2 regions of the Paenibacillus sp. EB106-05-06-XG162 genome follow, and region 1 is predicted to be linked to the other one. Evidence: predicted binding sites of a transcription regulator. Region 1 holds the regulator's gene; the other holds the start of a gene.

Evidence for each region. Region 1 encodes Rex, which represses fermentation and respiration genes when NADH is low (regulators of the CRP and FNR family bind a similar motif). Its sites were predicted from a motif close to TTGTGAAATATTTCACAA; they were not measured.
Region 2: the regulator Rex is predicted to act here: its motif matches at 2,477-2,494, upstream of AC3WU2_RS26375 (DoxX family membrane protein).

Annotation. Positions count from the first base shown of each region.
Region 1 is NZ_JBYTDT010000004.1:42,122-48,673, forward strand. It holds gene AC3WU2_RS11255 (cytochrome-c oxidase) at 1-69, opposite strand, end outside; gene AC3WU2_RS11260 (cell wall elongation regulator TseB-like domain-containing protein) at 170-664, opposite strand; gene AC3WU2_RS11265 (amidohydrolase) at 676-1,989, opposite strand; gene AC3WU2_RS11270 (redox-sensing transcriptional repressor Rex) at 1,964-2,629, opposite strand; gene dinG (ATP-dependent DNA helicase DinG) at 2,607-5,498, opposite strand; gene AC3WU2_RS11280 (tetratricopeptide repeat protein) at 5,572-6,201, opposite strand; gene panD (aspartate 1-decarboxylase) at 6,303-6,552, opposite strand, start outside.
Region 2 is NZ_JBYTDT010000018.1:83,687-87,446, reverse strand. It holds gene AC3WU2_RS26390 (alpha/beta hydrolase) at 156-992, shown strand; gene yxiS (protein YxiS) at 1,089-1,391, shown strand; gene AC3WU2_RS26380 (DUF3784 domain-containing protein) at 1,462-1,737, opposite strand; gene AC3WU2_RS26375 (DoxX family membrane protein) at 1,893-2,396, opposite strand; gene AC3WU2_RS26370 (DUF3048 domain-containing protein) at 2,694-3,760, shown strand, end outside.

The DNA.
Region 1 (6,552 bases):
CATATAAATCCCCAAACCCATTGACAAGATAAAGTACAGCACACCAATCTTCAGAAATCGAATACCCATGGATTGAACCAACCCCTTCCGATCAATATGACCCTACTCGGTCGGGATTAGTATATCGACGAGATCCTTATTTTAGAATACTTTTTTTCCGAAGGTTATCTTATCGATTAGGCAAGGTATACGTTGTCAAATACCCTGCATCCGAGAAACGGTAAAAGTCATAGTAGTAGTGTACGTTTTCGTTCGGTTTGGAGGCTTTATAGAACACCTGCCATACATACTGCTGTTCCCAAATGCCAGGTACGATTGTAATGATATCTGCGCCAGGCGATCGACTTAATACTTTCGCTTGTATCGCTTCCTTCGTCGAACCTTGCTTCAGTTGCTCCGTGTGTACGGAAGTTCCCTCTTGATTGACCCACACCACTAAATTCTGATCCTGCTCATCCAGTCCATTGACGATATAATATACATCTTCCCATACAGACTTCTGTATCCCTGTTACCTTCTTCAAGGATGATTGCTCTAAAGCAGCTTTCGTTGCCCGATCTTCTGCAAGCCATTCACCGCTCTGTACATTCCGATAATATAAATGCAGTCCGAGCAAAATCAGTATAATGACAGATATGATAATAACGATCCATCTTCTTTGCATCTGTAACTCCCTTAACGCGCTAACAATCCGTCGAAGCAAGCTTGTGCTTCACGCATAATTTTCTCTTCGTCGAGGGTTAGACATTCACGGTTCTTGACGACCTGTTTGCCATCTACCCATACATGCCAAACATCTTGTGCTGCACCCGAGTAAATCACATGGGAAATCAGATCTGTATGCGGCTTATAGTGCGGCTGATCAATGTTAACAGCGATGAAATCGGCTTTCATCCCTGCACGAAGCAATCCCGTCACATTCTCCAGCCCAATCGATTTCGCTCCATATTCCGTGCCTAAACGCAAGGCTTCTAAAGCAGGAACAGCTGTCGGATCACCCGATACCCCTTTATGAATTAATGCAGCAAGACGCATTTCTTCAAGCATATCGAGGTTGTTGTTGCTCGCTGCGCCATCCGTACCAAGCGATACCGTTACGCCTGCTTTTAACAGATCCGGTACTCTAGCAACACCGCTCGCAAGCTTCAAATTGCTGCCAGGGTTGTGCGATACACTTACGTTGTAACGTGCAAGCGTCTCAATCTCATCATCCGTCAAATGTACCGCGTGCGCAACAAGCGTCGGACGTGTGAATACACCTAACTTCTCGAGATGCGCCACAGGGCGAAGCCCATATTCATTCACATTCTGCTGTACTTCCGCTGCCGTCTCCGACATGTGCGTATGCATTGGCAGGTCTAGATCATGCGCTGCTTGTACGAACTTCTCAATGAACGCAGGAGGACAGGTATAAGGCGCATGTGGTGACATCATCGTCGTAATTCTGCCATCCGCCTTCCCATGCCAATCCTTCGCAAATTGAACCGCCTCCGCAAGCTTCGCCAGCTGAACATCCTCAGGACATAGACCAATCGCTCCACGCATCAGCACCGCGCGAATACCTGATTCGTCTGTCACTTTTGCCACTTGATCCATGTGATCGTACATATCGAGGAAGGTTGTCGTTCCACCTTTTAACATTTCCAGGACAGATAACGATGTACCCCAATAGACATCCTTCGAGGTGAATTTACCTTCCATCGGCCACATTTTCTCTTGGAGCCATACTTGCAGTGCAAGATCATCACCATGACCGCGCAACAGGGACATTGCTGCGTGACCATGCGTATTCATTAATCCAGGTAAGAACAATAGCCCTTTGCCATCCATAACCTCTACATCTTCAGGAATCACCAAATCCGCTGGAAGCTGCTCGCCTACATACCGAATTTGATCCCCTTCTATCACCATAACCCCGTGAATTACAGGTTTATCTGCGTTCATAACGGCGAAATAGCCGTTCTTAATGATCCATAGATTCTTCTTCATCTTCGTCCATATCCTTCCCATTGTGCAAGTAGTACGCCAAGCTCAATAAATCCGTTGTAAAATCAGCTGTGTGCACACGCACATGCTGAGGCACTTTTAAGATGACCGGTGCAAAATTCAGAATTGCTTCTACACCCGCATTCACAAAAGCGTTTGCCACATTTTGTGCTTCCATCGCAGGAACGGTAATAATACCGATACGAACATTATGCTCACGAACAGTCGCTTCTAAATCCTCCATCGGCTGAACAACAATATTATTAATCTTGCTGCCGATCTTCGGCTGATGTGCATCAAAAACAGCTACAATTTTCATATTATCCTTAAGATATGTATTGTAGTTACTTAATGCTTGGCCAAGATTACCTGCCCCGACAAGAGCGACATTAATCTGCTGATTCAGCTTCAAAATTTGGCGGATTTTCTGAATTAAATAAGCAACATCATAGCCAATCCCTTTACGCCCGAACTCGCCAAAATACGCTAAATCTTTACGGATTTGAGCTGGATTTAAATCCAGCTTCAATCCGAGATCCTGCGAGGAGACCGTAAGGACTTCACGCTGCTGCAATTCACTCAAATAGCGCAAATAAATGGGAAGACGGCGTACAACTGCTTCAGATATTTTCATTGTTTTCATGGATGACTCCCCTCTCTTCCTCGTCCGACAGCCATTCTTGCATTCGAGGCACGATTTGATCTAGCCGCATATGCTCCATCTTCGGACCTGGTAAAGAATATAAGAAATACTTGCCATAATAAGATTCAATAACACGTGTGTCATAAATAATGACGATCCCACGGTCTTGCGCGGTACGTACCAATCGCCCAAACCCTTGCTTGAAGCGAATAACCGCCTGCGGAACTGACAATTTCATGAATGGATTCTTCTTCTCCTTCTGCAGCAGCTCCGACTTTGCTTCAATGAGCGGATGATTCGGCGGCTGGAACGGAAGCCTCACAATCGCCAGACAGGTTAGCGCATCACCAGGAATATCGACGCCTTCCCAGAAGCTGCTTGTACCGAGGAGAACGGACGCCGATTGATCCTGGAACCTGCGAGTTAACTTACTCCGATTCCCGCTGTCAATCCCTTGTCCGATAACCTGAATTTGATGCGGGCTTAGAAGCTCCTTGAGTGGATCGTACACCTGCTTCATCATCCGGTACGATGTGAACAGGACGAGCATTCTGCCATGCGTAGCCACAGCTGCGTCAGCCAGAGACTTCACTAAGGTCTGCACGAAATGTGCATCCGGATTCGATCCTTTGAGCATCGGGAAATCGCGTGGGATCACCACTAGCGCCTGTTTACGATACTGGAAAGGCGATGGGAGCACCATGCTCTGAAGCCGTCCTTGATCCTGGGCTTCCTGCAATCCTAACTGCTCAATCATGTATTGGAAAGATTTATCAACCGATAAGGTTGCTGATGTGAGCACGATACTTTTCTTCGCATCGAAGAAATATTCCTTCAGCTGAGCGCTGACATCCGCTGGAACAGCGAATAATTGCAAGGATTTACTACGGAAATGACTGCTTGCTTCCATCCAGAATACGACATTCGGCTCCTTCATTTTCATAAAGTATCGGATGTCATCACGCGCACGCGCCAAATCCTTCACTGTTCCGGATAAATCCGTCACGGCCGCTTGAATCCCATATTCCTCCTGTATATCCCGCAGATCTTGCAGCAAACGCTCAGATTTACGAACGATTTCGTTCAAGAGGGCATTCAGCTGATCTTCAAGTACCGAAGCTGCATCCCAATCATTTGGCATTTTTTCTGTCTGCAGTCGATATACAAATTGGCCCTGCTCTTGATTCGCATCACTTGTCCGCTGCGGCATCATACTGAACAAAATTTCCGTTAACTTATCCCACATCTCTTTGGCATCAACAAGCTGCGAATAGGAATCTTCAATAATTTCACATGCCATTTGTGCCTTCTCATCAGGAATAACATGGAGACGATTGCGCAGCGTCGGCAATTGTCCATTCTTACTATCCTTAAGCAAGCGCAGCAAGGTATGAACAAGACTGAAATATTTCACATGCAGACCGAGATGCTTCCCGGCGACTTCCTCGAGATGATGGGCCTCATCAATGACAAGATGATCATAAACAGGTAAGAATCGATGATCCACCTTGATATCTGTAAATAATAAGGAATGGTTCGTAATAATCACATCTGCGATATTTGCTTCATGGCGAGCGCGATGGTAGAAGCATTTGCGGAACCAAGGACAAGCTCGATTCAGACAAGAATCCGTATCACTAGCAACCGTATCCCAGAAATCGGCTCCTTTATTGCCAAAATGCAGCTCTTCATTATCGCCATGCTCTGTCTCGGCAAGCCATACCAGCATCTGTGCTGCTGTAATAATATCTTCCTTTGGCGTAATGAAATCTTTTGTATTTATTTTATGTTCAAACTTCCGCAAGCACAAATAATGGCTGCGACCTTTTAATACCGATACTCTGAAATCAACCGGTAATATCGTCTTGAGGAGCGGTACGTCTCGCTGTCGAATCTGTTCTTGCAGATTAATCGTGTGTGTACTGACGACCACTTTATTGTCATTCTTGACGCTGTAATAAATCGAAGGGATCAAATACCCTAAGGATTTACCCGTTCCTGTACCCGCTTCCAACAGAAGATGATGATCATCCTCTAGCGCTGAATTCACTTCATGGAACATAATATTCTGCGCTTCACGCTGTTCGAATTGAGGAAGGAATTGTCGTAGACGATCAATCGAATCGGTACAGAACTGTTCGAAGTTCTGACCTTCTAGCGGGTTGGTAAGCAGTTCTTCTCGAGGCGGAGGAATCTCCGTCCAATCCTCAATATGGAGCGAGAACTGACGAAATGCACGACCACTATCATCGGTAATGACCGGACGCATCTCTCGGTCAGCCAGCAGTTCATGCATGAACCAGTTCAGATCGCTGTCATCTTGCGCGAACAAATCAGCTAATCGTTGAATAGCTAAGAGCGGAAGATCATCCAACTTCTCCAGACACTTCAGTAATACATGAGCAGTGGCTAAGGCATCGCTGTCCGCTTGATGAGGACGCTCGTGCGGAATATCAAACCACGATGTTACTGCGCTTAATTGATACGTCGTTAATGCAGGAAAGCAAATCCGCAAGAAATCGATCGTATCCAAGATTCGACCTGTGAATGGCAAATAACCCGTCTGATCCAGTGCCTGCTGCAGAAAGTTAAAGTCGAATGCGACATGGTGTGCCACCAGCACGACATCACCAAGGAGAGATACCATCTCCATCATCACATCATCTAGCGTTGGTGCATCAGCCACATCATCAATTGATATCCCGGTTAATTGGGTAATAAAAGGTGGTATATTCGTGCTTGGTTTCACAAGAGAAGTGAAAATTCGATCTATGGATAAATCATGATCTATAATAACAAGCCCAACCTGAATAATTTCATCGGTGGGCTGGTTTCCTGTTGTCTCAAAATCGAGAACTGCGAATTTCATCGTAATAAGGTCCCTTCGTTCCAATGATCTCTTAAGCATAACAGATCACCCGGAATTTTGGAATCAGAATGGATTACATAAAGGAAGTTAATTCGCTGCCATACTGATAAGCGCCTTCGTATTCCGTGCTTTCGCATAGCTTCAAATTGGTGAGCGGTTCTTGAAAAGTCGGATCCGCTTGATGGGCATGATGGAAATATTCTTGCGCTTTCTCGATATTCTGATTTTGCGCTTGAATACAGCCTAGAGCATTGTAAGAGATGGCCTTCAGCTTCTTGCTCTCGGTAAGGGGAATAATAAATTGAAAATGTCGATAAGCATCATTGAACTCATTCAGCTGCAGGTAAGCCATGGCCAAATAAATACGTCCAACCAATGAATCGGGATAATGCCGGATCACTTGCTCGAACGCTTCAGCGGACAAATCATACATACATAATTTGTAATATCCTTGTCCACGTTGAAAAGCTTCACTCTGGCTCTCAGGAAGTACAGTCACCGATGCATGATCAGGCTGACTTTCACGCAGCACTCCCATCTTCTCTTCGAACCGGAGCCATTCCTCGACAATCCCGTCACTCATGGATTTCAGCAAAGTTAATTTTTGCTGCAAGTCCTGCTTAGCCCCACCTTGAGCCTTTGGATAATGCACAAGAATCTCATCCAACATTTCGTTCATCGTCGCAAATAAATGTTGAAACATAAATGCACCCCACCTCTAGCGAAAGTGAAATAATGATGATGTACAACAGCTACATGTTCATTTTTCGTAAAGGCGGGGCTTTTCATACTGGAAACCAACGATTAAAGAATCGTGGCGTGAATTTCCTGATTGGTCTGGCTTACGATTTGATTATTCGCTCCAAGAATTACAACTTGTGGTTGATAATTCTTGGCTTCTTCATTCGACATCATCGCATAAGAAATAATAATGACCTGGTCGCCCGGTTGAACAAGTCTTGCGGCAGCGCCATTCAGACAAATCACGCCTGACCCCCGCTCTCCAGGGATGACATATGTCTCTAGTCGTGCGCCATTGTTATTGTTCACGATC
Region 2 (3,760 bases), on a different contig from region 1:
TAAAGAAAGTCTGAAGATATAGATCGCTGCCAAAAATCATTCTATATCTGTCCCGTTGACAGTGCTTGGAGGTTCATGATAATATGATTTTAATAATTCACAGTAAGTTTATCGGAATTAAAGGTTAAAGGATATGGAAGTAGGGAGATGAGCGTATGGAACGTCATATTACGATCAAACACGAGGATTTGCAGCTTGCAGGAACGATTCATTATCCGGAGGGTGTCTGCTCTGCAGGGAAGCAAGGCCATGAAGGCTTTCGGGTTCCGCTAGTTGTCATTTGTCACGGGTTCGTGGGCAACCGGATCGGCGTCGATCGATTGTTCGTGAAGACGGCGCGCGAGCTGGCGCTTGCAGGCAACCTAGTGCTTCGATTCGATTATGGCGGATGCGGGGAGAGCTCGGGTGAGTACGGAGACCTTGGACTCGAATCGATGATCGCCCAGACGCGTACGGCATTAGACTATGCGCTGGATTGCTGTGATGTGGACTTGTCGAGAGTTACGCTGCTCGGTCATAGCCTGGGGGGAGCGGTTGCGCTTCTAACAGCGGTGAAGGATCGCCGTGTGAAAAGACTCGTTATGTGGTCGGCCGTAGGCTATCCTTTTAATGATATCGTGAAAATTATTGGACGGAACGGGTATGATGAATCGAAGCTCAAAGGGAAGACGGACTACGCGGGATATAGCTTTACACCGAAATATTTCGATTCTCTCGGGCTCTATCAGCCTTTCCAAGAAACGAACAGGTTCTCAGGAGATGTCTTATTGATTCACGGGACAAGTGACGATGTAATTCCTGTAGACTATAGTTTCTTGTATGAGAAAACATTCTGGCTGCGGAGTGATGGCCGGTGCGATAAAGAAATTATTTTCCAAGCTGACCATACGTATTCGACAGGGACACATCAGACACAGGTAATTGGCAAGACGAAGATGTGGCTGCGTGCACTGGAGGAACGTAATTCTGATTGGCAGCACTGGAGTATATAAGTTCATAATGCGTGTAAGCAGGGGCTGATTTCATCGCGGATTCCTAGTACAATAGAGATTAGTTGGCATGGAAATGTTGCGTGAAGGAGTCGGCAGATGAATAGCAAACAAGAAATAGAACGTCAGATGACACAGCAATTTGAACGGGATGAGCGTATGATGATTCTCGTATTTGTACAGTGGTGCATCAACAATGATTTGGATCCTGTTGCACTGTATACGCGGGCCTATCCGCAGCAAGCGGATAATGTGGAGCTGCGCGAGGCGCTGAAGATTGCCGTAACGAAGGAAGAAGCGGGACCAATCGGTGAGCACATCGTGCTGGGCATGCTTGCAGCTTATAACAATGATGACCTCGCAGCAGTTGTGACCGAGGAAATTGCACGATTGAAGAAGTAGTACGTTATTTAGGAAAAAGAAGAACCTTCGGTTCCCTGCCAAAATGAGGGGGATCGAAGGTTCTTTTGTATTAATCGCGTCGTTTCATCTTCGCTATGAAGCTAGCCGCACCAATGACGACGATCGCTGCGTAGATGATGCCTGCCATCGAGCCGATATATTCGAGTCCTAAGGGAAGCAAAAGGGTAAGAACTCCGATCGTCACATATGCGATACCCACGGTCTTCGCAAGTTTGTCTTTATTCCCCGTAAACGTCTCTTCGCGATATCCCGCGATGAGGACGAGCATTTTCTTCACGCCAATCAAATAGCCGAAGACGATAAACAACAATCCGAGCAGTCCCATGACTAGAATCGAAGAACTCAATGATCTCACCTCGTGCTATAGAATCTATTAATTATAAGGGGAGGGACCGGGAAAGTCGAGTGTAGGGGAGGTCAGATGTAATATCAAAAAACGCCCCCCGCATGAGAAGCGGAGGGTGTATTTCCAATGTGCCATTATTGATAGCTATTCGCTCGTTCCTTACGGCCGAACAGGCGGCGGATGTAAGGGATGACGAAGTAGTCAAGTCCGATGCGGCCTGCGTTGAAGCCAGCGACGACGATGAAGATCTCAAGGATGAGCATTTGTGCGTTCGTGCTCACGGTACCTGCCATCAGGAAGGCGAAGTTCATGACCATACCCATTAAGACGGCGAATGTTGTAAATGTACCAAGGATGAGTCCAAGGCCGACTAAGAATTCTCCCCATGGGACGAGGACATTGAATAGTTTGACGTTCGGCAGTGCGAAGTGCTCTAGGAAGTTCGCGAACCAAGGTTGTACGGCAGGGTGATCGCCTCCTGCTTTAGCGATTGCGCCTTGCATAAATCCTGCGGCATCAAAGCCTCCGCCTGTGATTTTGCCCCAGCCGCCCGTGATCCATTGATAACCAAGATATACGCGGATAATGGTGAGCAGCCAAGCTGCGACGATGTTGTTTCTTAACCAATGTGTGAACATTGATACCAGCTCCAGTCCGTTTTGTTATTTATTATTGTTGTTCTCTATGGCTTAATCATACATTCAGTCTTCTCCTCAACATGTGATTTTTATCACATTATTAGCCTGAATTTGAAATTTATGAATTTGAAGTACATACTTTGTTCACATTTTCACAAGCGCAAATATCACACTTTTCCAAATACATTTTTCCATAGCTCTCAAGCGTCGAAAGAACAGACAAATCTTCCAATATATGCTTAAATAAAGACCATGGACATCGCTTATCCAAAATTTTGTCAATTGAAAGGGGTCTTCATGAAGTCGAAATCATTCTATCGAACACTCGGCATACTATGTATTCTACTGACGCTGCTTCTCAGTGCTTGCACGAGTAAAACGCCTGAAGCTGAGAGCACACCTGAGCCGCAATCCACGGAGCAGCCAGCACCGGAACAGGAATCGGGGCAAGATCCTACCAAGGCTTATATTGCGCCATTAACAGGCTTACCCACTACAGAGCCAGTAACCGCGAGGCCAATCGCAGTCATGATCAATAATATGTCCAAGGCAAGACCACAGTCTGGACTCACCCATGCGGATATGTTGTATGAAGTGCTCGCAGAAGGCGGGATTACGCGGATTGTGGCCATTTTCCAGAGCGAGAATTTCCAGGAGCCCATTGGTCCAATCCGCAGCATCCGCCCATATCTCATTGATCTTGGCGATAGCTACCAAGGGGTCTTGGTGCATGCCGGGGCGAGTACCGACGGGTATGCGGTCCTTCAACGTCAACACAAAGAACACTTGGATGAAATTTTGAACGCCGGGCCGTTCTTTTACCGGGATAAATCGCGAAAAGCGCCGCACAATCTGTACTCAACGCTAGAGAAGCTGCGTGAAGGCGCTGCGAAGAAGAAGTATAAGGCAGATGTGCCTGTGACGACGTATCCTTTCGCCAAAGAAGAGGACATGCCTGTGGGGGAAGAGGCGGCGAAAATTACGATCAACTTCCTGCTCAAGAACTATAAAGTGACCTATGATTATGATGCGACGAGCAAGCGTTACAGCCGTTCGATCAACGGACAGCCGCATATCGATCTGAATACGAAGGAGACGCTTACGGCGACGAATGTCGTTGTGCTGGGAGCAGATCATCGTACGCTAGACGATGTGGGACGCTTGGATGTGAATTTGATGAAGGGCGGAGAAGCCGTACTCTATCAACGCGGCAAAGCCATCTCTTGCACGTGGTCGCGCAGCAAGACAAGTGATGTCATTCGATTGTATAAGGATGGGCAAGAGTTGCCACTCTACCCAGGGAAGACAATTTTCAACATCGTTCCAAACACTCCAACATTTGAGAGTCATACCCAAGTGGGATA